Regions from separate parts of the Macrococcus sp. CoH-51_TC_04 genome, predicted to be linked through region 1. Evidence: riboswitches for the same ligand, from Rfam matches in the RefSeq annotation. Region 1 holds a riboswitch; each other region holds the start of a gene.
The links. A riboswitch is a leader RNA that binds a small molecule or an ion and turns the genes downstream of it on or off. The one in region 1 is predicted to bind S-adenosylmethionine.

Region 1 (7,700 bases):
TTTTAATGGATTCAGTTTATTTTCAAGTGCAAAGTTAGAGTTAATGATCACTGCATCACCTTCACCATTGTTATATGATTTCGGTAAGAATTCAGCACTTTGCTTGTTGTTGAATTTAATGTTCTTCTTATTTTCTTTAATATCTTTAAACGTAGCTTTTACTGGATCTACGCCATCGTTCAATGTGATTAATCCAGCTTCAGTAAAGAATGATAAGAAACGCCCTTCTTCAGCTGGGTTATTTGATACAAATACTTCAGCGTTTTCTGGAAGCTCTTTTAATGATTTATATTTCTTTGAGTAGATAGCCATCGGTTCGATATGGATGTTACCTGCTGATTCAATTTTATATCCTTTTGCTTTCTTCTCAGTGTCTAAGTATGGTGTATGCTGGAAGAAGTTTGCATCAAGCTCACCTGCATCTAAGAAACGGTTCGGAGTTGTGTAGTCATTGATTGTCTTAATCTTTAAAGTATAGCCTTCTTTTTCTAATACTGGTTTAACTTGTTCAAGTAATTCCGCATGCGGTGCTGGTGAAGCGCCGACAGTAATCGTCTTATCGTCTTCTTTAGAAGCTTTCTTTTCGTTGTCTCCACAAGCTGCAAGTACAAGTACTAATGTAGCTACGAATAATAATGATATAAACTTTTTCATTTAATTCACTCTCTTTCCGTTATTTAATTTATAGTCAAATTCCATTGGAACTGATTATCGTTTATCAATACGTTTTGTGATTATATCACCGATAAATTGTATCGCAAATACAAGCAGTAATATTAACACTGTCGAAACTAAGATGACATCATTCTGTGCTCTAGTGAACCCTACTAAATAAGCTAGGTTCCCTAATCCACCTGCACCGATAACCCCGGCAATGGCAGTAGACCCTACTAAAGCGATTGCTGTTACTGTAATACCAGACACAAGTGCCGGTAAACTTTCAGGAATCAATACTTTACGAACTAATGTAAAGGTATTTGCACCCATTGACTGCACCGCTTCAATAACACCCTTATCAATTTCTTTCATCGCAATTTCAACGAGTCGCGCATAAAATGGTGAAGCTCCGATGATGAGTGCCGGCAATGCGCCTTTTACACCACTAATTGTCTGCATAATTAAGTTAGTAAACGGGAACAGGAGCAAGATTAAAATGATAAATGGTATCGCTCTGAATAAATTCACTAAAAATGCAGTGATGGAATAAAAGATGCGCACTCCTTTATTGTTACTGCGTGATGTGAGGAATAAGATAATCCCGATAATCAACCCGAAGAAAAATGTAAAGAAGGTTGCAATCAATGTCATTTGCAACGTTTCTACCGTTGCTGTCCATACATCTGCCCAAATTACATTTTTGAAGCTCAGCATCTCTTTAAGCGTATCTAAAAAACTAGTTTGCATCTTGTTCTACCTCCACTTCTACACCGTGACGCTTAAGTTCATCCGCAATTTTCGTAAGATCACCATTCACCGACGTTAAATGGACGATTAAATGTCCAAATGAGCCTGCTTGTGTATGCTTTACGTTACCTGCCAGAATATTCATATCCAGACCATACTTCTGTATCACCTGACTGACAATCGGCTGTCCTGTAGCAGAACCGATGAACTTAAGTCGAAGCAGTGCCCCTACAGGATACTCTGCTTTAATCTCCTTGATAGAAGCTTCCAGTTCTTCGTCAGAGATATCATCTTTTACGAAGCGCTTCGTAATGTTCGTCTGTGGATTGTTGAATACACTTAATACTGAACCTTCTTCAACGACCTTACCGTGTTCCATCACTGCGACACGATGGCAGATTTTACGGATAACTTCCATCTCGTGTGTAATCAGCACGATTGTTAAGTTCAGCTTCTTGTTGATATCAACGAGCAGTTCAAGAATTTCGTCTGTCGTCTGAGGGTCAAGTGCACTTGTTGCTTCGTCACATAACAGTACTTTCGGATCGTTACTCAGTGCACGCGCGATACCTACACGCTGTTTTTGACCCCCAGACAGTTCGGAAGGATATGCATTTTCTCGACCATTGAGTCCAACAAGATTGATTAATGACTTCACCTTACCATCGATATCTGATTTCTTAACACCTGCAATTTCCAGTGGCAGCGCAATATTGTCATACACTGTACGCGACCATAACAAGTTAAAGTGCTGGAAGATCATCGAGATCTTCTGGCGTTTCATATTCAATGTTTTCTGATCAAGTTGATTGATAATATCATTATCAACCACCACTTCACCAGACGTCGGTTTTTCTAAACCGTTAAACATACGGATTAACGTACTTTTACCCGCACCACTAAAGCCGATGATTCCATAGATTTCACCTTGCGTAATATCCAGTGAAACACGATCTACAGCAGTGATGTCACCTTTTTTCGTTGTAAAAGTCTTTACAACATTATTTAACTTAATCACGTGCATCCTCCTAAAATAAAAAGTCGTCTTCCTTAAATACATAAGAAAGACGACATAGTGATATATTCGACTCTCTCATCTTCTAAAGTTTACACTTTATGTGAATTGGCACCATTTCTTTTCAGACGGTTGCCGGGCTTCAAAGGGCACATCCCTCCACCTCTCTTGATAAGAGCAACTATTAAATTGTTTTGTTAATGATTTTTATAATAAAGCAGATTGAATTATTCGTCAATAGATTTCGATAAAATTTCGTATATTGAAGTAACAGACTCAAATCGAAATATCGTGTCAACGACTTCATTGTCTTTGACGATGAGCAATACAGGTACACTTGAAATCTTATACTGTGTACTGAGGGATTCATAATAATTCAAATCAAGCTTTAATATATCCATCTTCAGTGACATGTTAACGATATCCAGCATCTTTTCTGCGAGTTTACATGTGCCACAAAAAGGGGTGTAGCCAAAAATAATATAATTGTCTTGTATTCTTTCTAGATCTTTAGATTGCAAATGCGTTCTGATACTCATAAGGTTGCGACTTACCTTTCCATTCAAACTGTTCTTTAATTTCAAAGTCATGACGACTGACAACTTTCGCTAAGTAATCAAGTGGACAATTACTCACCTCACCATACTTTGAATCGATATAAATATGATGTCCTTCGCTTAAATGACGCTTAAACCACGCTCTGATCTTGCGCCCTGCTTTATCACTGTCGGTCATGATGTACACTTTATGATGATACAGGTCTTCAATCATGGCATCTAACTTCTCGATGCCCATTGTGCCATTTGTGCAAATAATATGTACAGGTTCCGTTAATACTTCTTGTAATCTTTTCTTGTCTCGCTTACCCTCTACCACGATGACCTTCTGAATTACAGACATTTTCCATCACCTTTTTCGTCATATTAAAAAATCCTTGATAAATTTATTATCAAGGAAAGTATATCATTTATGCATTAATCATTTCATCATATTGCGCTTGATCCATTAATTCATCAAGTTCGCTGTCATCTGCTTCAACTTTGATCATCCATGCTTGGTCCATAGCAGATTCGTTTACTAATTCAGGAGAATCTTCTAATTCAGAGTTAACTTCAACAACTTTGCCTGAGATTGGAGCATATAATTCAGAAACAGTTTTAACCGACTCAACGCTACCAAATGGTGAACCAGTAGTAATTTCATCGCCTACTTCAGGAAGTTCAACGAATACGATATCCCCTAGTTCTGATTGTGCAAAGTCTGTAATTCCGATTACTTTTACGTTATCTTCTAATTTAACCCACTCATGATCTTTTGAAAATTTTAAGTTCGACATTATAAGCCCTCCATATAAATAAAATACTTAACACTTTTATAATGACATAATGTAAGCGTTTCTTCAATCTTTTTTATAACCAAGTTTGTTTATAGTCCGCTTCTTTGAATCCTAAAGTGATTCTATCCTTATTTACAGCTAAAGGACGTTTTACAAGCATTCCATCTGAGGCAAGAAGCTCTAATTTCTCTTCATACGATTTATCCGGCAATGTTTCCTTTAAATCAAGCTCCTTATACTTTGTGCCTAGCCTGTTGAATAATAAATCCACATCAACACCAGTATTCTTAATAATTGTATCAAACTCTTTTGCAGTGGGTGTATGTTCCACAATGTGAATCGGCTCGAAACTCACACCATTATCCGCAAGGTATTTTGCTGCTTTTCTACAGGTTGTACAGCTGGGTAACTGATAAAATTTAATCATATGTAACCTCCTGAATATGATACCTCAATCATAACAACTTTGTAAGATTACGACAACTAAGCGTTTTCTTTTCTTTACTTCTTAAAAAGAAGTATAATATAAGAAAAGTATATAAGGAGTAATAAAAGTGAGAACAATTAGTCAATACGAAGAGTTTAAAGAAATTATTGCAAGTGAGGAACCTGTTGTTATCAAGTTCTTCGCAGATTGGTGCCCAGACTGTACGCGTATGGACTTTTGGATTGATCCAATTGTTGACGAATATCACAACTATAACTGGTATAAGATTAATCGTGACCAAGTGCCTGAAGCAGCAGATGAAAACGACGTTATGGGCATTCCAAGCATCTTAATTTTTAAGAATAGTGAAAAGCTAGCACACTTGCATTCAGCGAACGCCAAAACACCTGAATCAGTGAAAGCATTTCTAGCAGAACATTTAACAAAATAACAAAAAACTGCGCGTCCGGTTAACTGGATGCGCAGTTTTTATTTTAAAATAGCGTAATCAAGTTTTCTTGCTTTCTTTCTTTGTATGGTGCTTCAGTTTGTGCTGTTAAATAAATTACACCATAGATTATTTCATCATCTTGAACATTTAATGCATCGTTCATTTTTGGATTTAGATAGGGGGGCTGTGTTTTTATGCAGCTACCAACACCGTTTTCAAATAGAGCGAGTGATAGTGTCTGCATAAACCCGCCAACTGCAAGTAAATCTTCAAAGTTTTCTTTCTGACGGCGATCGCGTTTTCCAACTATGACGAGTACTCCAGCTAACTTTCTAACTGTTTCAATATGCGTCTGATACTTCTCTTCATTGTTTTTAAATGCGATATCAGCAAACAATTGTCCAAAATCAGCTAAGCGTTCTTTCTTCACCCATACTACACGCCACGGTTCACGCATACCATGGTTTGGTGTATATGTCGCGAGTTCGATAGAATCCTTAACCACGCTGTCGTCAACTGTCGTATCTTCATATTGCTTAATACTTCTTCTCTCTTTAATTGCCTGTTTTAATTCCATAAAAAACATCCTCTCACACTAATTGATAACTATTATCAATTATAGTAAAAGGATGTTCATTTGTAAACTTAATACAGTGCAAGCCGATGATGCAGATCACGTACATGAATCTGTCCTGGTGCTACAGGTTCACCTACATAGCCAAACGTCATTGACGAACCAAATACACCACATGCAAGTCGTGTTATCTTGCCGATTTCACCCATCGCTATACCAATAACATTCGTATCATAAGCTTGCTTCGTTTCATACACTGCATCCATTAGATTCAGCACATCTTTACCATCATGAGGCATTACTGCAAGTTTACAGTAATCTGCATCTAGTGTAATCATCTTCTTGTACATCGCAAGCATATCTTTTATACGAGGTGTGTACTGAAATTCATGATGACTGATCAGTACTTCAATTTGATGCTGACGCGCGAGCTGTAATAAATCTGTCATGTATTGTTCATAAATCATTAAATCAATATCAATAATATCACAGAGGTCATTTAAAATTATAAACTTAATAATCTCATAATAATCTGCAGCTTCTATCGTTGCTCGGTCTCTATCATCGAACATACGATATGTAAACAACATCTTCTTATTTGGAAAACGGCTTCTAATATATAGAAGTTCATCTTTATAATCCGCTATTGTCATCACCTTTAAATCTGCACGGTACTCAATAATATCAAAGAAAGCACTGTTTTCCTCAGCCTCTTTTACATGAATATTATCCTTATTTTGCACATCTGATAATGTAACGATAATCTTTGGAATCGCTAAACCTTTATCACTCAATTTAAATCCTCCTCAAATGAAAGCCCGAAACTGTGGTAAAATGTATATATGTGTTTGAAACGAGCTGTTTTCTCCATTCTACAACATCTTTGTTCTTTATTATATGAAAATAACCTCATTTTAAATTTGTATCTCAATTTAAATGGCGGAACACAAATTTAACTTAAAGGTGATACTATGAAAAATACATTCAATCTTAAATATTTACCAGGCTGGTCATTAACGAATAATACTAAAATTCCGATTCGATTAGTAGAAAATAAATCTTATATCGCAGTAACGAAACCTATTTACAAAAGTCATAGTATTCTTGATATCATTGAATTTAATAATGGAGAACCTGTTGCTTTCACCAACCCGAACAACAGTAACCAGATTGCTATAGCAATTAGTCATGACACGAAAGAAATAACCGTTAACCCGCGTGATTAACGGTTATTAATTTATGCATTCGGTTGATGATGTGATGTCTCGAGGTGGCTCGTAAATTTATACACGCGCCACCTTGCTTATACCTACCTATTTATCAGATCGTTTCACTTCTTGTGATAATGTTAATATCGATAACAATACTGCCAATCCTAAGAAATAATACTTATAATCATCGATTGACGGTATAACAAATGACAGTAAAAATGCAATAAACAATATAACCGCTAGACCATTCATAAAATTATTCATAACATCCTCCTTTGTTCGTCTATAACCAATATAGCACAAAATAAATAGCCTATAACACCAAGTGTTATAGGCTAAGGTATGGAGACGGCGGGAATTGATTTTTACATATTTGAATACTTGTGAAAGTAGCTTAAAACATTAATATATAAACGTTTTCGAGGTATTACAGAATTGATGTAAAACGTATAAATTTTAAGTTTCGATAAAATTTGGGGGAATGATGGTTACTCTGTCACACCTTTATTAGTACCAAACTTAAAAAATAAAGCAGCTAATATAACTCCTAAAGGATAAAACCCACCTAGTATTTTATAAAAGAATATAAGTATGATCATTACAGAGATGCAACTAACAATGATAGTTAACATAAAATAAATAAAATGATTACCATCTTCCGTCCTTGATGGATTACCGATAAGTTTTGGTATTAAACCTGCATAAATGAATAATAAATTTTTTAAGATATAAAAAGTACACAATAAAACTATAATAGCAATTAATAACTCCATAATTTTCCTCCCAATATTATTCTTATAAAGAATATCATCTATATAGTATAAGAGCAATGATAAACTGAATCACGCTTACATAATATATAAAAAATCATTTTTAGCCATTCGATATAAGCGATTTTAAGCACAGTTAGTGGGCTACTACCTTACTTATCAATTTTCGATGCATCTGAGGGCGTTTCTCCGACACCTAAAATTCTATTTTTCTATGTTTTTTAGCATTTTGATACCTTTATCAGTAAGTTCATACTTCTTTTCCTGGCATTCATCTTGTAACTCCTTAATGAAACCATGAAAAAATAAATGTTCAATCAGTGGTAATGCTCTATCCATATCTTTTAACTTTGCCATGCTATCTGTTGATATACACTTTAATATCAGATGCAGCTTTTCTTTCAGTTGCAGCATTAAGCATCCCCCTAATATGTATAATGAATTATCAATATCATTATATAAAATTAGTTCAATGTTACACATTAAGAAATTGTAAAGACTACAAAAAATAG
Region 2 (7,700 bases), on a different contig from region 1:
GCTCATCTCCCATCGTATCTTTGGCCACATCTTGTTGTTTTGAAGCCTGCATTTCAGAAGGATCGATTTGGATGACATCATCTTTTTCGACGAGTGCGACATCTTCAATTTGAGCAATCTTTTCAATATCTTTAGCATCAACCGTCATTGCCTCAGCGTTAATTACCGTTTGATATGAATGATTCTTCTTATATTTGATGCCTTTATTCTGCATCTTGCTGTTTGCCTTCTGCTGCTGTTTTGCAATCTTTTCTTTAACCTTTTCATCTGAGAGCTTTGACCATTTCTTGCTCTTGGTCTGTTTTAACCCTCGTTCCAGTCCGACAGAGGGTTCATCATAGTGTACGATAACATTGACTTGTCCGGAACCCCCTTTTAAGTCATTATCAATTGCCCCTTGTTGGCTCAATACTTTCAGCTGACTGTCAATCGCTTCATTTTGGGCAATGTTTGTACTATTTAACTTTGGTGTTCGAGGTTTCTTGGTGTCAAATTCTGCACCTTGAACAGGTGACACCAGTGTTGTTACAAGTCCGATCGATAATAATGCCGCTTTTAGCTTAAACTTCTTGGTCAATGAAATTCCTCCGAATCATATAATAGTCTGAAAATTTTGTATGTTTATTATATTATATCGATTTTCGAAAGAAAGCAATACCTTTTTTTTATTTTATAAAATTGTGTTGTCATCATGATCACGTTCAATATGCAGAACATAAGGATTTTGAATAAGGAGGCTATAGTCTTCCTCATTCAACTCTACTAAATATTGCTGCATCATTTCGTAATGACGAATGACGTCTATATGTGCTTCTTCAAAAAAAGAGTCTTGTGCGTCAGGATGGAGCTGCACTAAATATTTCATAAAATCACCTCACTTGTAAAAAAAGTCTGAGACGAGAATGTCTCAGACTACTGTTATTTTGTGCGAGTGGCCGTTTTTTGGACACTCAGACGGATTTGGGTGTGCGAGTGGCCGTTTTTTGGACACTCACCACATCACCTACTCATCACAAATCAATTATAAAATACTCAAGCCGCTCGCTTTAATATCTTTTTCGAATCCTTTTACAGTATCTACTGAAAGTTCATTAATGTCACGCCCGATGTTCGGGATCTTGTTTACAACATCTGCCGGACACGTAATAATATCACAGCCGATTTCATCTGCCTGAATAACATTGTACAACTCACGACAGCTTGCCCATAATAACTTCACGCCGTCTTTACTGTGACAAACTTCAACCGCCTGTTTCATTAAAGGCATCGGATCTACACCTGTATCCGCGATACGTCCAGCAAATACTGATACGTATGACTCAACGCCCGGTTTAATCGCATCCACAATCGCTTCTACTTGTTCAATCGTATATACCGCAGTGATATTCAGTTTAATATCTTGTTCAGATAAGCGTTTGATAAGCGGAATCATCGACTCTCCCTTTGTGTTCACTACAGGAATCTTAACAAATACATTTTCACCGAATGACTGGATGATGGCTGCTTCTTTCTCCATCATCTCCATATCATCACCGAACACTTCAAATGAAATCGATGCATCAGGAATTGCTTCTACTGCAGCCTTTGCAAATGAATTATAATCTTCTACACCTGCTTTAGCCATTAATGATGGGTTTGTCGTAAACCCATCTACCGTCTTGTTCTGATACGCCTCTTTCATCTGATTGATATCGGCACCATCTGCGAATACTTGAACATTTAACTTAGTCATAATTGACCTCCTCTTAATTGATATCTTTATTATAACAATTTCTTTCGTGTACGCTACATTGACAACTTATAAAAAAACAATACGGAACAATATAAATATGATAAAATATAAGAATTAAAATATGGAGGTTTATTATGAAAGGGAACAAATACGTCTATCTGTCCATATTCTTCGTCCTTTTAAGCATTATCTGCAATGGCTACAATCCTTTGATGTCTATGCTATTTGGTTCTTTAAAGTCTATCGTCTTATTCACAGGTATCTCCAACTGCATTATGCTGATCATCAGTATCATAATGATTGATAAAGGGTTAAAAAGTGAACTCTCTTCAGGCATTCGTAAAGTTGCAAAAGTATGGCCATTTGTCATACTGATCGTTATTTTATTACAATTATTAAGTATTTTGATATTATTCGGCATTCTAGGATAGGACTGAGGTCCTGTCCTTTTATTATAGGAGGTTGAAACATGCTATTTATCGTGATGAGCATGCTCGGTGCCGCGAGCAGATATGGGCTCAGCTTAATATTCGAAAATATATGGGCTACACTGATCGTCAATGTTATCGGTGCTTTCTTAATGGGTTATAGTTCCACTGCGTTAAAAACACGCTTAGAGCCCCATCATTATAAAGCAATTACGACTGGGTTCCTTGGCAGCTTCACAACATTTTCCACGATGAGTAAAGAGACGTATGTATTATTGTCAACAGGCGCGTATAGGATGCTAATGCTTTATCTAGTGCTTACCATCATTGGTGGATTTCTGCTCTGCCTTCTCGGTGTAAAGGCAGGTGCGCGATGATCCTTGTAATGCTTGGTGCTCCAATCGGGGCTTATTTAAGATTATTACTCAGCAAATATAACGATGCATATCCGACAGGGACGCTCATTACGAACCTGCTCGGGTCATTGCTGCTCGGACTATGTGCGGCATTAAGCGATGGCTGGAGTTTATGGATATGTGTCGGTATTTTCGGCAGTTTCACGACATTTTCTACACTTAATCTTGAACTTGTTGCACTGTGGCAGTCGCATAAACGAAAGTGTCTTACTTATGCGCTTTCAAGCTATATATTCGGACCCTTACTGTTTACAGTCGGCTATGTTTTAATACATATTACAAAATTGTAATTTTTTTGTGAAGACAGTAGTAAACATGATAGAAGTATTGACGAAAGAAAGTACCAGATTAATCGATAATCTGGTACTTTCTTTTATTTTTTATAAGTTTCTTTACGTAAGCACCAGAAAACGCAATAATCTGGTACTTGCGCATCTGAATTCACTCTACGGATTCAAATGTTCAATTGCTGCACGTACTTCTTCTAATTCTTCAACTTTATACTGGAATCTGCCGTGGAAGACAAACTTCTCGAAGAAATGTTCCAATTCTTTCTCACCGACAATTACCTTCACACTATTATCGCGAGAGTAGTTCGTAATATGCTCGCTTCCTACTCCTTCTGCATTGTAGTAAGCAATCGGTGTAACCGGATACGGTAATTCGAATACTTTCTCTAATCGTTCTGCCTTTAGCTTCAGTTCTTCTATCGAATGTTTGTATGACCTGAACTGTGCTGAACCGTCTTCTCCCTTATCGAGACAGATTGTCTGTTCAGATTTCGAATCTAGTTCTAATATGTTGAATACTGTTTCAAATATCGGTTCCCCATCAAACTGCATCTCACTAATACCGTGGTATAGATGTCCTGTCCAGTAGTTAGAATCGATTACGTAAATTCCTGTACGTGTTAAAATAACGTGATCTAGCTTATCTGTACTTTTCACACGTTTTCCTGGAATATAGATATTCGCTAATACGTGCATATCTTCTGGACGGATGCGTTCTTGTGCGACAAGATTATCTTTAAGGTTAATCAATGTTAAATCCGTTAAATATTCTCCCTTATCTCTAGAAAATAATTTCAGTGAATCAATCTGTGCATTTTGTGTCGATAACTGTGTTTCGTATGTATCTTTCTGTTCAGCAAGTTCCTTCTTAAACGTTAATCTTGATTTTTCACTAGATTCCTCGTAGTTACTTTTCATTTCTGAACGTTCTTTGTTCAGTGCTTCTTCCTTTGCACGTATTGCTTTCTTCTTGCTCGATAGTGCATATATAAAGAGCACGATGAATAACAACAGTGCTACTGCTAATCCAAGTGCGATATAATGCATGGGTTGTAAATTTGATAAAGACATAGCTCTCACCTTTCTAATGTTTAATAGTTTCATTATAAAGAAAAAGAGACACAACTTCATTGTTTTAGATAAATTAATTTAAAAATAAAACTGCTTTTCACATCTTAATAGAAATTTCACACTATTTTATAATAGATTAACAATACCTTAATATCTAAATGGAATACTTGCAGTGTCCATACCTATACTCGGACAAACTACATTGGAGGTTTTGATAATGGCAAAGTACAAACAAATGTTACTGGCAGGATCATTCGCGTCAACTCTACTACTAGGAGCTTGTGGTAATGAAGAGAAATCAGATGATGCTAAAACTGAAGATGCAGCAAAAGAGGAAAGCACTGAAGAATCTACTGAAGAAGAGACAACTGAAGAATAATAATAAAAGCTGTAAACCTCATTGGTTTACAGCTTTTATTATTATGATAAATTGGCTTTTAATGTATCGACGCGATCTGTCGCTTCCCACGGTAAGTCAACATCAGTACGACCGAAGTGACCATACGCTGCTGTCTGTTTGTAGATTGGACGACGTAAGTCTAACATCTGGATAATTCCTGCTGGACGTAAATCAAATGTTTTACGTACCGCTTCAACAAGCTGCTGCTCCGTGTAGTCTGAAGTACCATAAGTTTCAACAGAGATAGATACAGGCTGTGCTACACCGATAGCGTAAGCTAACTGTACTTCACACTTATCCGCAAGACCTGCTGCTACGATATTCTTCGCAACGTAACGTGCTGCATATGCACCACTACGGTCTACTTTAGTAGCATCCTTACCACTGAATGCACCGCCACCGTGACGTGCATAACCACCGTACGTATCTACAATAATCTTACGACCTGTAAGACCCGCATCCCCTTGAGGACCACCGATTACGAAACGACCCGTTGGATTAATGAAGTATTTTGTTTCATCGTCAATTAAATCCGCTGGAACAACCGGCTTGATCACGTGTTCTTTAATATCTTCCTGAATTTGTTCAAGTTCAATCTTCTCATGGTGTTGAGATGAGATAACGATCGTATCGATACGTTTCGGTTTCCCTGCTTCATCATACTCAACAGTAACTTGTGTCTTACCGTCTGGACGTAGATAATCTAACGTACCGTCTTTGCGTACTTCTGTTAAACGACGTGCAAGTTCATGTGATAAAGAAATTGGTAATGGCATTAAGCTTTCTGTTTCGTTACAAGCAAATCCGAACATTAAACCTTGGTCACCTGCACCGATTGACTCAATATCAGAATCCGTTAATGAATCACGATCTTCTAACGCTTTATCCACACCTTGAGCGATATCTGGTGACTGCTCATCGATTGCCGTCAGCACTGCCATCGTCTGGAAGTCATAACCAAACTTTGCACGTGTATAACCGATTTCTTTAACTGTTTCACGCACGACTTTAGGAATATCAACATACGTTGACGTTGTGATTTCACCTGCGATTAACGCCATACCTGTTGTTACAGATGTTTCACAAGCAACACGTGCTTTAGGATCTCCTTTTAGGATTTCGTCTAAGATAGCATCACTAATCTGGTCAGCAATCTTATCCGGATGTCCTTCTGTTACTGATTCTGATGTAAATAATTTACGGTCTGTCATATATATTACACTCCTTGAATTTAATTACGGGACTATAAAAAAAATAGCCTTCTCTCCTAGTAAGAGAGAAGGCACAATAAACGACCATTCTACTCTTATCGTTCAGAAATTAATCTGCAAACGGTTTGGCACCTTACTTAACACATTGTTAAGGGTTGCTGGGCTTCAAAGGGTCCATGTCCCTCCACCACTCTGGATAAGAGAATCCGCAAGTTAGATATTACTAAACTTTATGTTCACTGTCAACAATACCGCATATATCAGAAATTTTCTGAATAATTTCGAATATAAAGATTATACATAATTTATATGAAACCTTCAAATTGATATGTTATACTATTTCATGAAACTGCTTACAAAAGCAGAACAATAACTTTTTGGAGGCTGACCATGGGGGAAAATACTCAAGTAATTGAGCAACTGAGCAAATTAAACACTGGAAATCTAGAACGTCAATTATCAAGAACACAATTGATTACGGAAATTCTATTCAACGGTGAAGGTGTGTTAACAGAATCCGGTGCGGTACGTAGCGAAACCGGTAAATATACTGGACGCTCACCGAAAGATAAGTTCATCGTGCGTGAAGCTGAAACTGAAGATAACATCGACTGGGGTACAATCAACCAGCCTATCGAAGAAGAAGTATTCTTAAACTTACTGGATAAAGTGACAGACTACTTAAGCAAAAAAGAAAAGATCTATGAATTCCAAGGCTATGCAGGTGCTGATAAATCATCCCAACTACAACTACGCGTTGTGAACGAACTTGCTTGGCATAACCTATTTGCACGTACAATGTTTATTCGTCCTGAAACAACGGAAGAAGGACTAAACATTACACCTGACTTCACAATTATTTCTGCACCACACTTTAAGGCTGATCCATCAGTTGATGGAACGAAATCTGAAACATTCATCATTACAAGTTTCCGTCATAAGATCATCTTAATTGGTGGTACAGAATACGCCGGCGAAATGAAAAAAGGTATCTTCGGTGTGATGAACTACTTATTACCAACACAAGGCATTATGAGCATGCACTGTTCAGCAAACGTCGGTGAGAATAAGGACGTTGCGTTATTCTTTGGATTATCTGGTACTGGTAAGACGACACTATCTGCAGATCCACAGCGTAAACTTATCGGTGATGATGAGCACGGATGGAATGACAACGGTGTGTTTAATATCGAAGGCGGTTGCTATGCGAAGACGATCGACTTATCTCGTGAGAAAGAACCTCAGATCTACGACGCAATTCGTTACGGTGCCATCCTCGAGAACGTTAAGGTCGATGAAAAAGGTGTGCCGGACTACACGGATAAATCTTTAACTGAAAATACTCGCGCAGCTTATCCAATCGATAATATCGATAATATCGTTCTACCATCAATTGCAGGACACGCGAATACAATCATCTTCTTAACTGCTGATGCGTTCGGTGTGTTACCTCCAATCTCTAAATTAACGAAAGAACAAGCGATGTATCACTTCTTAAGTGGATTTACATCTAAATTAGCAGGAACTGAACGTGGCGTAACAAGCCCACAACCGGTATTCTCTACATGCTTCGGCTCACCGTTCTTACCGTTACATGCGACAGTATATGCGAACATGTTAGGGGATCTAATCGATAAACATGATGCAGCAGTTTATCTTGTGAATACAGGATGGACTGGCGGAGAGTATGGTGTCGGTAGCCGCATGAACTTAACGCATACACGTTCTATGATTCGACGTGCGATTAGCGGCGAACTGAAGACAGTTGAGTATCATCAGGATGAAATCTTCGGACTTAATATTCCGAAGCATGTACCAGGTGTACCGGCAGAGATTCTGTATCCCCGTCATGCATGGGTATCCAAAGATGCTTATGATGAGAAAGCAAAAGACTTGGCATTACGCTTCCAGGAGAACTTTAAGAAGTTTGGTGAGAAGTCCGCTGAAATCGAAACTAAAGGTGGATTTAATTTTAGAGGATAGCACAAAAAAACGTCGCTTTTTTTAAAGTGGCGTTTTTTTCATCTACTATATTATGATTTTATTTCCCTTTCCACTTCTTCCATCCACTTTTCAATTTCCTGTAATACATAGCGTTCATTGTCTGGACGCATCACATGCTGCTCCCCTTCAATAAATAACACTTTATGCT
Region 3 (7,700 bases), on a different contig from region 1:
AATTCAACCAAAAATAATTCACACAAATTCCTCCTAAATCCACTTATAATTCTTTTTATTTTACATTATCCTTCTTAAATAATACTGCAAGAAACGCAAGTAACACTGAAAATGACAGTTTCTTTTTCATTATACTCACCTACCATATATGTAATACTTGCTGCATGACTAAACTCATTACGATTACAACCATCCATGTGATTGCACCTAACGCTAGCGGTTTGATACCAACTTTGAAAAACTTGCCTATATCTACCGTCATACCTATTCCAGCTAAAGCTGTACTCATTAAGAATGTAGATAAAGTCTTAATATATGATGTGATATATTCCGGTATCGGAATAATACTTGCAACGATACTCGCTATGAAAAAATACAATATAAACCAAGGGAAGACCTTTTTTAAATTTACAGAAGATTGACCTGCCTGCAATAATGCGAATATTAAACAAATCGGTACTATCATAAGTGCACGTACAAGTTTGACGACCGTTGCTGTATCTCCAGCATCCTCACTAAATGCATAACCTGCTGCAACTACACTACTCGTATCGTTTATCGCTGTACCGGCAAAATATCCAAAGCCTGTATCACTAAATTGTAACCAGTGACCGACTGTCGGAAAGACAAATACTGCAATAATGTTAAATAGGAAAATTGTAGCAATAGAAAATGCAATCTCTTCATCTTTCGCTTTAATTATTGGACTTACTGCTGCAATTGCTGATCCCCCACAAATTGCTGTGCCTACGCCAATTAAAGTACTTAAACGCTGATTAACACCAAATAACTTGCCCACTAAAACACCCACACTTAAAGCGGCAGCGATGCTCGTGATGATGAGTGGAAAGGATGATGCACCTAGACTCAATGCTGCTTTAAAACTAAGCGTAAATCCCATCAGAATAATGCCGTATTGAAGTAACTTCTTACCACTATACTTAATACCTTCTTCATAAGGTGCTGTATTTATTAAATTGCCTATGATTATACCAATAATAATACTGAAGATCATACTACCAACTAACGGGAAAATATAACCCAAGTATGTGGCAATCAGTGCGACCAATAGACACAAAAACACTCCTTTAACCTTCATCACATCGCCTCCACTTTCTAGTTGAGTCTATTATATCTAACATGTGATGATATCTAAAGCACGAATTCATTATACCTATTGATTACGAACGTATGTTTGTTTATAATTAAAGGATATTGCTAAAAACGAGGTTTTAAATTGAATTTATTATTATTGTTTCTCACATTAAACTTTTCATCCTTTCAAAGTGATATGCCAAAGGTACCGGCGACCTTCGATCGTGCTATTGATGGAGACACAGTTTCATTGAAAATTAATAACCGCAAAAAGACAGTCCGTCTATTACTCATTGATACGCCTGAGTCAAAAAAACCAAATACACCCGTTCAGCCATATGCTCTTGAAGCGGCACGTTATACAGAATCACTTGTAAAGACTTGCGATCTTAGTGTCCAATACGACACAAAAGGGAAGAAAGATCGATACGGGAGAGAGTTAGTCTATCTTTACTGTGGTAATACAATGATTAATGAACAGCTGGTCAGACAAGGATACGCTCGAGTCGGCTATGTGTATCAACAGAAAGATTATTTAAATCGAATGCTGGCGGCAGAACGAAAGGCCAAAGCTGAAAGTTTAAAAATATGGTCTCTTAAAGGATATGTGAACGTTGACGGAGAAGGTTTTAATTCTACTAAAGAAGAAAGACAGCAAGAGACAGATATTATGCTGAAGATTAGAGAATCACTGCATCGCATACTAGATGCAGCGATAGATGGATTAATCAAAGGAATAAAGTCCGCCTTCACATCATAAGAAAATATGTTATAATGGAATAGAAAATAATTAAATAACGCATTCTTATAAAGAGAGATTGAGGGACAGGCCCAATGATATCTCAGCAACCGGTTCGCAAGAACACGGTGCTAATTCCTGCGGAGTAATCCGACTATAAGAACCTTACAACGCTTCTTATAGGAGGCGTTGTTTTTTTATCTTCAATACAATAAAAAGGGAGCGTTAATCATGAGAAATTTAGAAGATTATAGAGCATTAAAGCAGGAACTCACAAAATGGAACAGCATTACACCAACTAGTTATGCAGCGAGCATTGCACGAACAAACAAAATAAAAGAACTGAAACGCCAACTCGGTAATGATCAGTATGATGAGGCAGATGCACGTAACGATGAATTTCTATTACGCCATGAAATCAAATCGTTACATATCGAACTCGCACGAATCGAAAAACAACTCATCGATAAGTATCAAGCACTTCACAGTATTTCCTAAGCAGAATAAAATAAGAGATAGCAGACGCTATCTCTTTTTTAATGTATAAATACATATCTTGATACTTGCCATTGATTAAGCGTACGGTAACCAATCACCCCTACACCCGTTGCATAGTTCATCTCTGAAACAAGAATCGTGCCATCTGCGTTTACTCTTTCAACAAAAGCAACATGTCCATAATATCCATCAGACGTTTGTGCAATCGCACCATAGGCCGGCGTTTTATTTACAGTATAACCGTCTTTAATCGCACCATTTGCCCAATTACGTGCATGCCACCAATAAGTAGAAATTCCTTTTCCCATGGATGCTCGTTTATTAAACACGTACCATGTACATTGTCCGTTATCATATAAATTAGAATGTGCAAATACCGGTGTAACGAAATTGGTAACTGTAGTTGAAACAGGCGCATGTGATGCTACCGGACGCACAGTAGGTGTGCTTTGTACTCCATTACCTTTAACAACTAATCTCTGATTCGGAAATATTAAATCTGATGTCAGACCATTCAATGATTTAAGTTGTGCAACGGTGATGCCATAACGATTAGCAATTAAAGATAAATACTCACCAGGCTTCACAACATGGGATGTTGCATTACTTGTCACTGCAATTGGCCTTGTTGTGGATACTGCCGTTGTCGTTGTAGTTCCAGATACTTTAAGTCTTTGCCCAGGAAAAATTAAGTATCCTGTTAAATTATTCAGACGCATAAGTTCATTTACAGATGTATTGTAACGATACGCTATCAAAGATAAGCTATCTCCAGATACTACAGTATGTATCTTCCCACCACTCTGTACTGCAGGACGATTCACTGTTTGTACAGTAGTTGGTCTTGTATTGCTTACAGATCTTGATACTTGTAATGATTGATTCGGAAAAATCAAATTTGAAGACAAGTTGTTCAGTGTCTTAAGTTGAGCAACTGATGTGTTATATTGATTGGCAATAGACCATAGTGATTCCCCAGCTTTGACTCTGTGTTCCGCTGCGTCTGCTTGGTAAGAATAAGCTGATGCGGCGGCTGTAGCTGTTATAGCAGCGAAAGTTAATTTCTTCTTCATACAAGTCCTCCGTATAATAATTGTTAAAAAATAAGATATTTATATTATTACACAAAATATATATGCATAATATTACAGTTTCCTTTCAATTTTAAAGTTTTCTCCAAAAACGAACTATTTTAGCACATATACCTATTAAAACATTTAGCTTTGAAAAACGTTGATATATCAATAATTAGATCGATTCATTAAAATAAAGCCATTATAACATTTCGACATTTTTTAAGTATCTCAATAACAATCTTTACATTTCCTTGTTACGATAAGTATTAATAATACAATATTCTGATTAAATTTTATTGTTTTACTATCATATCAATAAAACTTGTAACAATTTTGCAATATTATATATGAGGTTCATTATTTTATCATTTTCTGGCTAATTTTCGTATCTATTCGTTAACCATGATATAATTGTCTCATCATTTAAGAAAAAGGATGAATTGTATGAAGCCTACTGCACCAAAATATAATTTCCATGACATAAAAGAACTAAAATTCGGAGAAGAAATTGGTAACTCTGTATCTCATGGTGTGCCTGCCCTACTCATCTTATTTACTCTTCCTTATTTTGCGGTACAGTCATATGTACAGCACGGTAGCCTTTTTTCTTTCGGTATCAGTGTGTTTTTAATCAGCATATTCCTAATGTTTATCTCATCATCTATCTATCACTTAATGCCACCGAAGTCTGTTCATAAATTAGTGATGAGAATCATAGATCATGCGATGATCTATATCGCTATCGCCGGCACATATACACCTGTCGCATTAAATCTGGTTGGAGGGAAGCTCGGCATCACAATTATGATCACCCAGTGGGTTATTACTATTGTTGGTATCGTCTATAAGGCAACAGCAAAACATGTGAATCCAAAAATTAGCCTTGCCATGTACTTAGGAATGGGCTGGCTTGGTGTCGTACTGTTTCCATCGTTAATCAGTAAAGCAAGTTTGACTTTTATACTGCTCATCATCGCCGGTGGGTTAATGTATACGATAGGTGCATGGTTCTATGCACAGAAAAACCGTCACTACTTCCATATGATCTGGCATTTCTTTATAATCCTAGGTGCTTTATGTCATTTCATCGCTTTGCTTTATTTTATACAATAAATAAACGTGACACGAGCAAACACTCGTGTCACGCTTGTTATTCTCCGACTAGCAATCCATTATGTTTATATATTTTAAACGTCTGGATTAAAAAATTATTATGTTTATCTATTGCTTTCACTTTGAAATAACTGCCACCTGCATCTTCTTCATCATTTCCAGCAATTAAGACGACCTGTTTATCTGGATTCTCTTTTATTAAACGTGCCATATGTTCTGTTCTGACTTTTTCTATTGCGCCATCAATATTTGCAACTTGCTGTGTGCGCTGTTTTACTACAGGCGTCACACTATAATCATTAAAGTCGTAAACCTCCATTCTTTTATGTTTTTTATTATAAGAGAGATCATATACAGTGACCACTTTACTTTCAATATTATTTGTTCCATTAGATTTCATTATTCTTGATACCTTTACATGGACGTGATGCTTATTATCTTCTTCTATAGATTCAATGTTATATGATCGAATCTGATAATTATCAAACATACCTGTCTTCAGTTTATTTTTAATATACTTATCCGCTTCTGAACCCGCTTTAATATAAGGCTGAATTAATTGATATTTACGTATATTATATGCTTCCGGCATTTTCCTCATCAATTGCTTCATTGTTGACTCAGCAAGATCCTTATATGCTACTTTATAAATCTGCTTAACAGGTACACTTTCCTGTGCATTTGTCGTACTTTTTTTCACTGTCTTACTTATTTGATTGTCATCTTGACTGCATGCTGTAAGTAATAATATTATTAATGGCCATTGATACTTTATTAATTTCATAAGCATCCCCCTTTATTAGCTTTATAATATCACAATCTTCTCAACTTCTGATCTGTGACATTTATCACGCAAATATATTGTGCAACATCATATTTTTATATTAATGTATTATTTTTTCATTTTACATGTTATATTCTAATAAAATAGAAGGAGGTGCCTACGATAGAAGCATTAAAAGCCTATGAAATCTTCGATCGTTTTAATAATAAATGGAGCTGTACTATATATAGAAATTTACAGTACCAGGAGGCCCCTTCTTTTATGCGATTGCGTTGTAGTGCGCTCAACTATAATCGTATCATGGAAACAAATAATGACGAACAAACTTTACTTCGATTATTACGTTATATTACAATTTATCTCGACGAACTCCAGTTTGTGAGTCATGATACTGTGCGACTAGTAGATGTCTCTCCTTTACCTGAACAATAAAAAATTGTGAAGAATATCCAACATTCTTCACAATTTTTTATTTCATAATGCGATTAACCTCCAAAATACAGTGAACTAAATAATATAAGCAGTATAAGATCGAACACGTGTCTGAACATATTTTCTTTAAATGCATTTCTATCGAGACTATCTAGTAATCCTAATATCAATAGTGCTGCGAAAGATAATACGATTAATAAATTCAGGTTTACTTGTGTTACTAATCTTATGATAATCATAAAAATAACAGCAATATTTAATATATTATATGCTCTATTCCAAATTGTTGTAGTTGTTTTATTCAAAGGTACTTTTCCTCCTCAGTGTATATTATTTCTTCTTTCTTTTTTTCTTTTTCTGTTTAACCTGAACGACTTTACGTTCCTTTTTCTGCTGTGTCTTATGCCCATTTAAAGACCAAAGACGTGTATCAATGATCGCACGAACGATATACTCAGGTAATGTAAGATCCTCTACTTTTAAAAATCCACTATTTTCAATCTGCTGTATATGCTTCAATATGAATTCCGGTGTATCATTTGCACGTAGACCAAATATAATTGTGTCTGTGATTAATTGTGCTGTATATGTTCCTCTATATTCTTCTGTTACCATGTCATCTAACAATGTTCTCAGTGCCTCTATCGCTTCTGATGGTTCAGTAAAGTAAGGATCTTTGTAGTTCAGAAACTCCGATTCAGTAGCTGGCTCATAGTACTTCTTACCATGCGTTAAAGCTTTCATATTCAAGTTAACTTGTGCTAAATCGCGATGTTTAACACTTCTATGTTGAATTAAATCTTTATATTCAGGTAATAGGCGTGTTATTTCTTCTTTGATTGTCTGTTCATCTTTTTGAAGTCCTTTATATTTATATTGAAGTTTTGCGAGCTGCTTTAAACTTACAAATCCATATAAATTGAACGCACTATGATAGAACTCTATCAGCTGGATATCACTGTTAATATCCGGATGAGTTTCGATAAATTGCTTGAAATGTTGTTTCACATCTTTTGGAATTACGAGATGTTCATCTGCTTCAGGATAGAATAGAAATAATGTATCCGGAATATCTCGATTAAACCTCACAGTTTCATTATCACTTACTGCAAGCTCATAAAAGATGAGCTTATAATCGCTCGATAATTCTTGTAATAATCGTGTCAGTAGTTGGTCATCTTCAAAGTACGTACTTTGAATCAACTCAATAAGTTCATCTTTATTCTTTGAAGAAAATCCTTTAATATCAAAATTTCTGCAAATATCTTTAAGTTCTTCTTTAGATAATGACTCTAAATACCATGTTAAATTCTGAACATTATGTGTCATATATGCCTCCGTATAATAATCGTCTTCATTCAGACATGCAAACTTACTTAATTGTACCAAAAATAAATTCTATATAAAACTTTCTGAATCATAAGAGCAATGAGATAAAGCAATTCTATCTTAACCCATCACTTTCTTCTAACGTACAAATTGAATTATTTGTACCAAAAATCACGCAATTCAAAGGAATTATGACGAATTATTGTAGTAATTGTGAATATCCAAAAAAGCACATTATATAGTGATAATATATTAATCAAATACTATATATAGTGATAAGGAGTACGAATATGAGTGAAGTTATAGAACGTTTACAAGAAGATCTCACCCGTTTAACAAATGAAGTGAGTGACGTAATCCATGAGAATGCAAATAAAGATCCAAAGCGATTCACTACGATGCGAGATTTAACCGCAGGGACTGTCGCACGTCATATTGGATTAAGCATGTTACCTAAGCATGTCAAGGACGCTCACGTTAAAGGAGAAATCCACTTTCATGATTTAGATTATCATCCTTACCAACCTATGACAAATTGTTGTTTAATAGATGTCGGCCACATGTTACAGAACGGCTTTATTATGGGAAATGCACATGTCAATCCGCCACAATCCATTCAAACCGCTGCAGCACA
Region 4 (7,700 bases), on a different contig from region 1:
TTTAATAAGGGTTTATAATAGGTTTTTTACATATATTTTTGTTATATTCACATAATAAAAATATATGTAATTATACTCTAAAAATTTTGCTATTTTGTGACATAAATCACTGTATTTTGTGAATGTTTTCATACGGTGAATTTTTATAATGAAACTTTCGAGAGTATATTGTCTTTTTTATTCTCTAAAAACACATTGTATAAATAGAACAATTATACTTATAACACATTGTTTCTATATAGAAGTCGAAGTCACAAATGATTAACTAAACTTAAAACGTCTTACAGATTTCCTGTAAGACGTAGTTTATTAGTATTGTTATAAAACAAAGATATGGCGCGCTTCGTCTACGACCTACTAAAAAAGCGGAAGAATTTCCTGTAGTAGCTCACATTCTATAATATTCTTCAATTCTGATTGTACAAAAAAAGCAATCCCATCAGGATTGCTTTTAGTTATTCTTCATCCATGGCTGGTATGCTACGTTTGATGCTTCACAAGCAAGTTTGTCTTTATCACGATCATGTTTCTTGTTATAAGAGATATGATGAATTGTCACGCCATATGGATAGGATTTTTTCATTGCCGTACAATTTTTAAATGTCTTCGGTGCACCTTTACGATATTTTGAAGTTGGATAGCCAGCTTTTGTTGCAGGCTGTTTCGCAACTGGTTTTGCAGCTGGCTTAGGTGCTAGTTTTGATGCTTGTTTAACGACGGGCTTCTTCGGATTATAGATAAATCCTTCACCACGTGTATTCACATACCCAGGAATCGACCAGATACGAAGTTTCTTAGCCTTCGCAACCGACTCGGTTTTCTTAAGTGCATTTAGATAATACTTCTGAGAATAGACGTAGCCTATACGTGCATATCCTGAACGTACCATTTCATCATTGACTAAACGATTGTTGGCATATAGATATACAAGATGACGGCCATAACGGTCTGTCTTTTGATTGTTATCATACTGCATCGAAAGATTCGCATAACGTAAGTAGCTATCCAAATACTTCCCCGCTTCTACCGCATATGGCTGGACAGGTTTCTTTGGATCCTTCGATTCAGGTGTATCAATAAGCAACAAACGAAGTGTGATTGCTTTATTACCTTGCTTAACACGTACAGTATCACCATCAACTACTGATACAAACTTCACCGGAATTTTCTTTGAAATGGCGTGTGATTGAGTAGCTGGATAAAAAGAAAACAATAATAATAAAATAGTAAAAATTTTAATACGCTTCATTTTTTCCTCCAGAATAATTTATTTTACTATTATTATAATCAACTTGTACGAAAAAGATAGACTATAATTTAATATTTTTTATTTTTTTGTTAAAATATAGAAAATACTGTTAGGAGTCTTGATAATGGTGATTAAAGTCTTATTCTTATTCAACTTTATAATCATATCCATCGTTTGGGTCGCTGGCAGCTTGATATTTGCAGCGACAGGAAATAGAAGTTTATCAGAAGCATATGTCGATGGCCTCGGTGTATGTGCATTTTACTACTTCTTCTTAAGCGTGTTTGTATATATATTCTATATTAGAAAGAAGGTTCCGGAATGATTGAAGAGCAAAAGAAAAATAAAATTGAAATGGTACAAAATATATTCCTAGGGTTATTAGGACTTGGTTTAATAATTAAAATATTTATCCCTGTGTTTGAATATGTTATGGACATTGCAGCAGTTGGTTTAGTGACTACACTGCTTTATAAAGCAACGCTGGAAAAACATACAGGTAAAGCCTTTTTATATTCATTGCTGTTACTTTTAATATTTATATTAATATTTACACAACGTATGAATTAAAATAACCATCCCATAAATTATTTATGGGATGGTTATTTTTCACATATATCCACGCAATAATGCCAGACACGATATAGAGTACAATTATACTCTATGCGATTATAATTTTAATTGTCTTATTCGTTACTTACCATACCACTCTGCTTCCGATATCACTTCATTTATATCGAAGTCGTGTGCATATTCTCGTTCAAACTCACGCTTGATCCATTCAATGACTGATGTATCTTCAGAGATGATATCAATATAGAATGGACTGAGTCTAATGAAAGTCTGCTCGTTATACAAATAACTGATAAATGGATGGTTTTCTTTAACTTTCGTATATTTGATATAGTTTACCGCATCTGATTGACTCAGATGATTAATATTCGCCATCATCACTACTAGATCATAGTGCTTCTGTTCTATCTTATATTCCTGATAATTTGAAATATTCAATACTGTCCATAACCTGAAATTACATTTATTGTAGGCACTTGATAAATATAATAAATTAACATCTCCACCAAAGATATGACCCACTAATCTTCGATATTTAAAATACGTTAAACGCGATTCGTAAAACCTCACGCGATGTTGATTCTTAAACTGCATGAATGGCGACAACTGTTTATTTAAAATATCATATCCAGCACTAATAATAGATGACATGGTGTCACTCCTTCCACTATAATCCATATTTTAATAATATATATATTTTTCAACTTTAGCAAAGTATGTTATAATAAATATACAAAAAAATAGCTCGTATCTTATTTAGAGTAGGTGGAGGGACTTGGCCCTATGAAACCTCAGCAGCAGGCTTATGCACTGTGCTAATTCCAACAAGATGTAATCTTGAAAGATAAGAAGTTCTTAACAAAGCTCTTCTTACTTTAAGATGAGCTTATTTTTATTGTAATCATTTTATAAGGAGTGTTTTGTATGAGAACAAGAGCAGATGTATTAGCAGAATTGTATGAGGTAAGAAAGAGAAAGCCGAATTCCTATGCTTCTAATATGCATAAGGTCGGCAAGATCAATGAGCTGGAACGTGAACTTAGAGAAATCGAAACAGAGCACCAGCTTCCTTCCGTCAGTAAAGAACGAGAGAAGAAAATAGAGTTTGTCGTAGAGGGCCTAAAGATTACGATAGAGCATATATAGAAAAAGGAAATCTCAGTGATTGATCATCACTGAGATTTCCTTCTATATTTAAACGCTTGCTATCATCTATTCAGGCTTAAGTATAACTTTGATATTGTTGTCTTTCTTCTTATCGAATACTTTATAAGCTTCATCAGCTTTTTCTAGCGGGAAAGTATGGGTGATGATCTCTGTAGGATCAAATACTTCGTCTTTAATCATCTGATAGAGTTTAGGCATCAAGTGAATTACAGGTGCTTGTCCACTTGTCACCCTAACGTTACGGTTAAAGATCAGATCAAGCGGGAAATTATCTGCAGGAGTACCGTAGATTCCGGTAAGCTGGATTGTACCAAATTTTCTTACAGATTCAGCAGCTGTAATGATCGGGCTAATTGTGCCACGTTGCTGAGAACGTCTTGATAACTTCGGTTCTGGACTTGATTGTTGCCCGTCCATACCTACACAGTCAATGACAACATCTGCGCCACCTTGTGTCTTTTCTTTAAGCAACTTTCCAATTTCTTTCTCTTCATCAAAGTTATACACTTCAGCACCGTTATACTTTTTCGCATGATCAAGACGGTGTTGTACATTATCGATTGCAATAACTCTTTCAGCACCTTTTAATTTTGCGAACTTCTGTGCCATTAATCCAATAGGACCACAACCTAACACAATTACAGTGTCTCCTGGTTTAACGCCTGCATGTTCTACACTCCAGTATGCAGTAGGTGCAACGTCTGATAAGAATAATACCTGCTCATCCTTTAAGTTATTATCTGGCACCTTAAATGAAGAGAAGTCAGCATGTGGTACTCTTAAATACTCTGCCTGTCCACCCCAATGATTGCCATGAAGGTTACCGAAACCAAATAATCCGCCGTTATCTAACTTCCAGTTAGCAGGCGTCTCATTAGAATTATCACATTGAGATTCCATGTCATGCTGACAGTAGAAACATTCACCACAGCCAATATTAAAAGGAATAACGACACGATCACCCTTCTTCAGGTTCTTTACATCCTTACCTACTTCTTCGACAATCCCCATAGGTTCATGTCCGATAACAAAACCAGGTTCCATGAATAAATCACCTTGGTGATATAAATGTAAATCTGATCCACAAATACCTGAAGCTGTTATCTTAATAATCGCATCAGTGGATTCGATAATCTTAGCATCTTCGACTTCTTTCGTTACCATCTTCTTGTGTCCTTGATAAGTTACTGCTTTCATATATAGAAACCCCCATCTAGTACAAATTTTGAATCTGTTACTATATACCTCTTTTACATATTTCAAAACATGTATTTTATGAAAGTGTATGCCTAAGCAAGCATACAATAGAAGAGAGACGGTGGCGGAGTAAGTAAGAAAATTTAAAAGTAAGGATTACTGTTACTATCATAATATCTTTATTTCTTTAAATTCCTAGCATCATTAAAATCCGCTCCACCAAAGGCCGCTTTTTCATAAGTTTCGTCTTCTCTCCCCTTTAGACCCGGTGCATCAAAATCAGTATTACCCGTGCGGCCAGCAGGATTATGTTCACCATGGTGCTTTGGTGGCCAGTTATTATTTCTCTCGGTCATAATATTTTCTCCTTTGCATTTAAAATTTAAATTTCATATATTGTATTGAAAGTAAAAATTAAAACACAAATTGTAACTATCCTATATTTATTACATTAAAATAAATTTCATATTATACGATAATTTTCAATATACAACAATGATTTATCAGCCATTTGTACAGTCCACCTAAATAGATAGTCCCATAAAAATATTCCCGCTTTCGATATCACATATATAATTTTTTATCGAAAAACAATAAATTTATTGTTTTTCGATAAATATAATGTTATATTTTTATTGATAAACGATAAAGGAGAGATTTTAATGAATAAAAGTATCACATCTTTAAAGTTCACAAAGTACTTTGTAATTTTAGCATTTATTGTCACACTACTTACTTCTATAGTGACGATTTCAGAATTCTTCTCAAATTCAATTAGTAATGATCTATGGCATTTTTCAAATCGAGGTTTATATTACTTTGGAATCTATATTATTCAATGCATAATTTTATTAATGATTTTAATATTCACTTTTCAACTTATGCAAAAAGTGGATATTGCAGATTATTTTAATACAATCAATCATGATAAATTAATGCTCATTGCGATATTAACGATTGGCTATGGAGGTCTTAACTTAGCTAAGAAATATCTTAATGCATCTGTAGAATATTCAACATTATTAAATACTACAGTAGAAACAAATCTGTTATTATTTATTTTAGGTATAGTAATTCTTTCTTCACTATTTATATACGAAGAATCAAAAAAAATTAAAGAAGAAAACGACTTAACAATATAGGTGTATACTATGATCAAAATAAAGTTAGATGAAGTATTAAAAGAGCGAGGTGTTTCTTTAACTGAATTATCAAAGGCGGTTGATGTTACAATCGCAAATCTATCCATATTAAAGACTGGAAAAGCAAAGGCAGTTCGTTTTAGCACTTTAGAAGCAATATGCGACTATCTTGATTGTCAGCCTGGTGATATTATTGTCAATGAAAAGAAGGTATCTGAGTAATTTTCAGATACCTTCTTTTCATTTCTTATATATGACAACGCCCCGATCATCATAGGGGTAGTAAAATATATCTTCATCTAAATTTGTAATTATTGTTAAAACAGATGCTTTTCTAAAGGTTTGAGATTCATACGCAAAATCTTGATAACAAATATCTTTAACTAATTTTTGTAAATTCAAATCACGTTTGTTAATAATATATGCATATTGATGACAATTATCACTTAGTTCATTATGATAGAGACTAAAATTAAATCGTTCAAATTGCTTAAAATACTTTATTAAATTTAAACGATAATACCTATCTTTATATGCAACACAAAATATTATCTTTATCTGTTCAACATCTTTGAATAAAACATGAAAATAATCCGCCATTTCAAATCTTACCTGTTCAAATACAGCGTGATTGAGTTTATCATTATCTATAAAACGACTTTGATTTTTTACGAGTTCAATATGTTCGAACTCTAAATTTTGTTCGATAATATCTCTGGACATAAATTGATAGTAATCCATAAAGCCTCCAATGTCTGTTATGTTATTACATATATATTAATTTGAATCAATTTTAAGTTGGAGATTTCCTATGCGCAAACTAGAAGTTATCCCGTATAATTCTGACGAGACATAATATCCTAGAATAAAAGTAAAACTATTATATATACTATATGCATTAGCTAATGAATTAAACTTTTCTATCGATTTATTTTCCTAACATTATATTCTTTAATAATAATTAAAACTATTATGAAAAACACTAAAAAGGGAATAACATTATTAGATATTTCATACCATTCCCACACATTTCTTGTAGTTAAATAGCTCATTAAAAATTGAATGAGTATAATACTGAAAAATCCTCCTAAACCAGTGTAAACAACATCTTTATTTGTTTTCATACTTAATAAACATTCCTTTATATTTTTATATATAATTATAAACACATTTGTTAAAATATCACAATTTTATTTTTTGAATATTAACTCCTCTTACATTACTTCTCTATGTTCTATAAAAGCTTCTGCCAATGCCTATATATGTTCCTTATACTTTAAACTTCTATCCTCCCTATACAATGTAAAAATTTGAATAGAAGCTAAATTACAATTATCATCTAATTTATCATTTTCATTAAAATACACTGGAATTAGAAATGGAAAGTCTTTATGTAAATCTCCCTTCCTATTCAGATCTTCATAAAGTATAACTGCAGGTATTAAAGCATCAATTTCAACAGTCATTATCATATGATTAACATTGTCTATACTCTAACCTTAAAAAGTTATTCATCTTTATTTCTCCTTACTCTATTATTTATGGTATCTTCTCGGCAATTGCATTCCTATATATAGCAGCAATTTGTATTTAACACTACACATTTCTCAATATCAATTAAAATCCAAATATTTCTTACATAAATTTCAAATATAACGTAATATATCGTGGTACGATATAATGAAGTGCGATATGAATAATCAAATTGCTTTAACAGAAAGTGTGTACTACATTTTATTATCTTTGGAAGAATCTTTGCACGGTTATGGCATCATTCAAAACATTAAGAAAATCTCAGATAATCGTATTGATATGGCTGCAGGTACTCTAAATGGAGCACTCAATACTTTAATCAAGAAAGACTGGATAGTGCTTGTTAACGATGAAGGTCCTAAAGGGAAAAAAGAATATCAGATTACTTCTACAGTATCTGAAGAGATACAACAAGAAATTATTCGACTCAAGGAGCTTGTATCTAATGGAGAAAAATATTTGAGAGGTGAATTATAATGGAAAAGATCATAAGAAAGTTCTTTATTCAGACAAGTGCTGATAAGGAAGAAAAGTGGTTAAATGATATGTCACATAAAGGATACATACTAAAAAAGGCCACATTAGGTAAGTATACATTTGTAAAGACAGATAAAAATTATAAGATCCGATTAGTATATTTGCCAGAAGACAAAAATGACTTTATACACTTTATAGAAGAAGGTAATGTAAAGTGTATTTCAGAAGTTAATAACTGGGGGTATTTTGTAAAAGAAGTAGATAATCTTGATGATGAATTTGAAATATTTACGGATATTGATTCAAAGATTGAACAGAAAAACAGTGTGTTAAAGTGCATTTCAATTATGTTTTTGTGCACA

Region 2: linked by a shared signal. The riboswitch ahead of metK (methionine adenosyltransferase) and the one ahead of ACZ2V4_RS05775 (methionine ABC transporter ATP-binding protein) in region 1 are both predicted to bind S-adenosylmethionine.
Region 3: linked by a shared signal. The riboswitch ahead of ACZ2V4_RS07060 (hypothetical protein) and the one ahead of ACZ2V4_RS05775 (methionine ABC transporter ATP-binding protein) in region 1 are both predicted to bind S-adenosylmethionine.
Region 4: linked by a shared signal. The riboswitch ahead of ACZ2V4_RS03870 (hypothetical protein) and the one ahead of ACZ2V4_RS05775 (methionine ABC transporter ATP-binding protein) in region 1 are both predicted to bind S-adenosylmethionine.

What each region holds. Positions count from the first base shown of each region.
Region 1 is NZ_JBVGOY010000004.1:139,695-147,394, reverse strand. Features, by position in the region: gene ACZ2V4_RS05785 (MetQ/NlpA family ABC transporter substrate-binding protein) at 1-654, opposite strand, end outside; gene ACZ2V4_RS05780 (methionine ABC transporter permease) at 709-1,404, opposite strand; gene ACZ2V4_RS05775 (methionine ABC transporter ATP-binding protein) at 1,394-2,422, opposite strand; SAM riboswitch class I at 2,495-2,597, opposite strand; gene ACZ2V4_RS05770 (thioredoxin family protein) at 2,647-2,958, opposite strand; gene ACZ2V4_RS05765 (toprim domain-containing protein) at 2,930-3,319, opposite strand; gene gcvH (glycine cleavage system protein GcvH) at 3,387-3,755, opposite strand; gene ACZ2V4_RS05755 (Spx/MgsR family RNA polymerase-binding regulatory protein) at 3,829-4,182, opposite strand; gene ACZ2V4_RS05750 (thioredoxin family protein) at 4,310-4,633, shown strand; gene ACZ2V4_RS05745 (nitroreductase family protein) at 4,677-5,210, opposite strand; gene aroD (type I 3-dehydroquinate dehydratase) at 5,279-6,001, opposite strand; gene ACZ2V4_RS05735 (hypothetical protein) at 6,179-6,433, shown strand; gene ACZ2V4_RS05730 (hypothetical protein) at 6,521-6,682, opposite strand; gene ACZ2V4_RS05725 (hypothetical protein) at 6,907-7,191, opposite strand; gene ACZ2V4_RS05720 (hypothetical protein) at 7,393-7,602, opposite strand.
Region 2 is NZ_JBVGOY010000009.1:18,950-26,649, forward strand. Features, by position in the region: gene ACZ2V4_RS08730 (S8 family serine peptidase) at 1-577, opposite strand, end outside; gene ACZ2V4_RS08735 (hypothetical protein) at 671-865, opposite strand; gene ACZ2V4_RS08740 (transaldolase) at 1,022-1,732, opposite strand; gene ACZ2V4_RS08745 (hypothetical protein) at 1,867-2,163, shown strand; gene ACZ2V4_RS08750 (fluoride efflux transporter FluC) at 2,202-2,537, shown strand; gene ACZ2V4_RS08755 (fluoride efflux transporter FluC) at 2,534-2,866, shown strand; gene ACZ2V4_RS08760 (nuclease-related domain-containing protein) at 3,023-3,937, opposite strand; gene ACZ2V4_RS08765 (hypothetical protein) at 4,155-4,316, shown strand; gene metK (methionine adenosyltransferase) at 4,358-5,548, opposite strand; SAM riboswitch class I at 5,641-5,751, opposite strand; gene pckA (phosphoenolpyruvate carboxykinase (ATP)) at 5,939-7,531, shown strand; gene ACZ2V4_RS08780 (alpha/beta hydrolase family protein) at 7,582-7,700, opposite strand, start outside.
Region 3 is NZ_JBVGOY010000006.1:47,873-55,572, reverse strand. Features, by position in the region: gene ACZ2V4_RS07075 (EVE domain-containing protein) at 1-22, opposite strand, end outside; gene ACZ2V4_RS07070 (YeiH family protein) at 140-1,099, opposite strand; gene ACZ2V4_RS07065 (thermonuclease family protein) at 1,238-1,855, shown strand; SAM riboswitch class I at 1,898-1,997, shown strand; gene ACZ2V4_RS07060 (hypothetical protein) at 2,066-2,332, shown strand; gene ACZ2V4_RS07055 (LysM peptidoglycan-binding domain-containing protein) at 2,371-3,405, opposite strand; gene trhA (PAQR family membrane homeostasis protein TrhA) at 3,853-4,521, shown strand; gene ACZ2V4_RS07045 (TcaA NTF2-like domain-containing protein) at 4,559-5,305, opposite strand; gene ACZ2V4_RS07040 (hypothetical protein) at 5,567-5,737, shown strand; gene ACZ2V4_RS07035 (hypothetical protein) at 5,791-6,042, opposite strand; gene ACZ2V4_RS07030 (Rho termination factor N-terminal domain-containing protein) at 6,068-7,066, opposite strand; gene nrdD (anaerobic ribonucleoside-triphosphate reductase) at 7,369-7,700, shown strand, end outside.
Region 4 is NZ_JBVGOY010000002.1:185,673-193,372, forward strand. Features, by position in the region: gene ACZ2V4_RS03850 (thermonuclease family protein) at 452-1,249, opposite strand; gene ACZ2V4_RS03855 (hypothetical protein) at 1,374-1,574, shown strand; gene ACZ2V4_RS03860 (hypothetical protein) at 1,571-1,819, shown strand; gene ACZ2V4_RS03865 (hypothetical protein) at 1,943-2,473, opposite strand; SAM riboswitch class I at 2,572-2,673, shown strand; gene ACZ2V4_RS03870 (hypothetical protein) at 2,747-2,968, shown strand; gene ACZ2V4_RS03875 (zinc-dependent alcohol dehydrogenase) at 3,035-4,186, opposite strand; gene ACZ2V4_RS03880 (hypothetical protein) at 4,366-4,542, opposite strand; gene ACZ2V4_RS03885 (hypothetical protein) at 4,849-5,328, shown strand; gene ACZ2V4_RS03890 (helix-turn-helix domain-containing protein) at 5,338-5,550, shown strand; gene ACZ2V4_RS03895 (DUF3885 domain-containing protein) at 5,569-6,069, opposite strand; gene ACZ2V4_RS03900 (PadR family transcriptional regulator) at 7,021-7,338, shown strand; gene ACZ2V4_RS03905 (DUF2812 domain-containing protein) at 7,338-7,700, shown strand, end outside.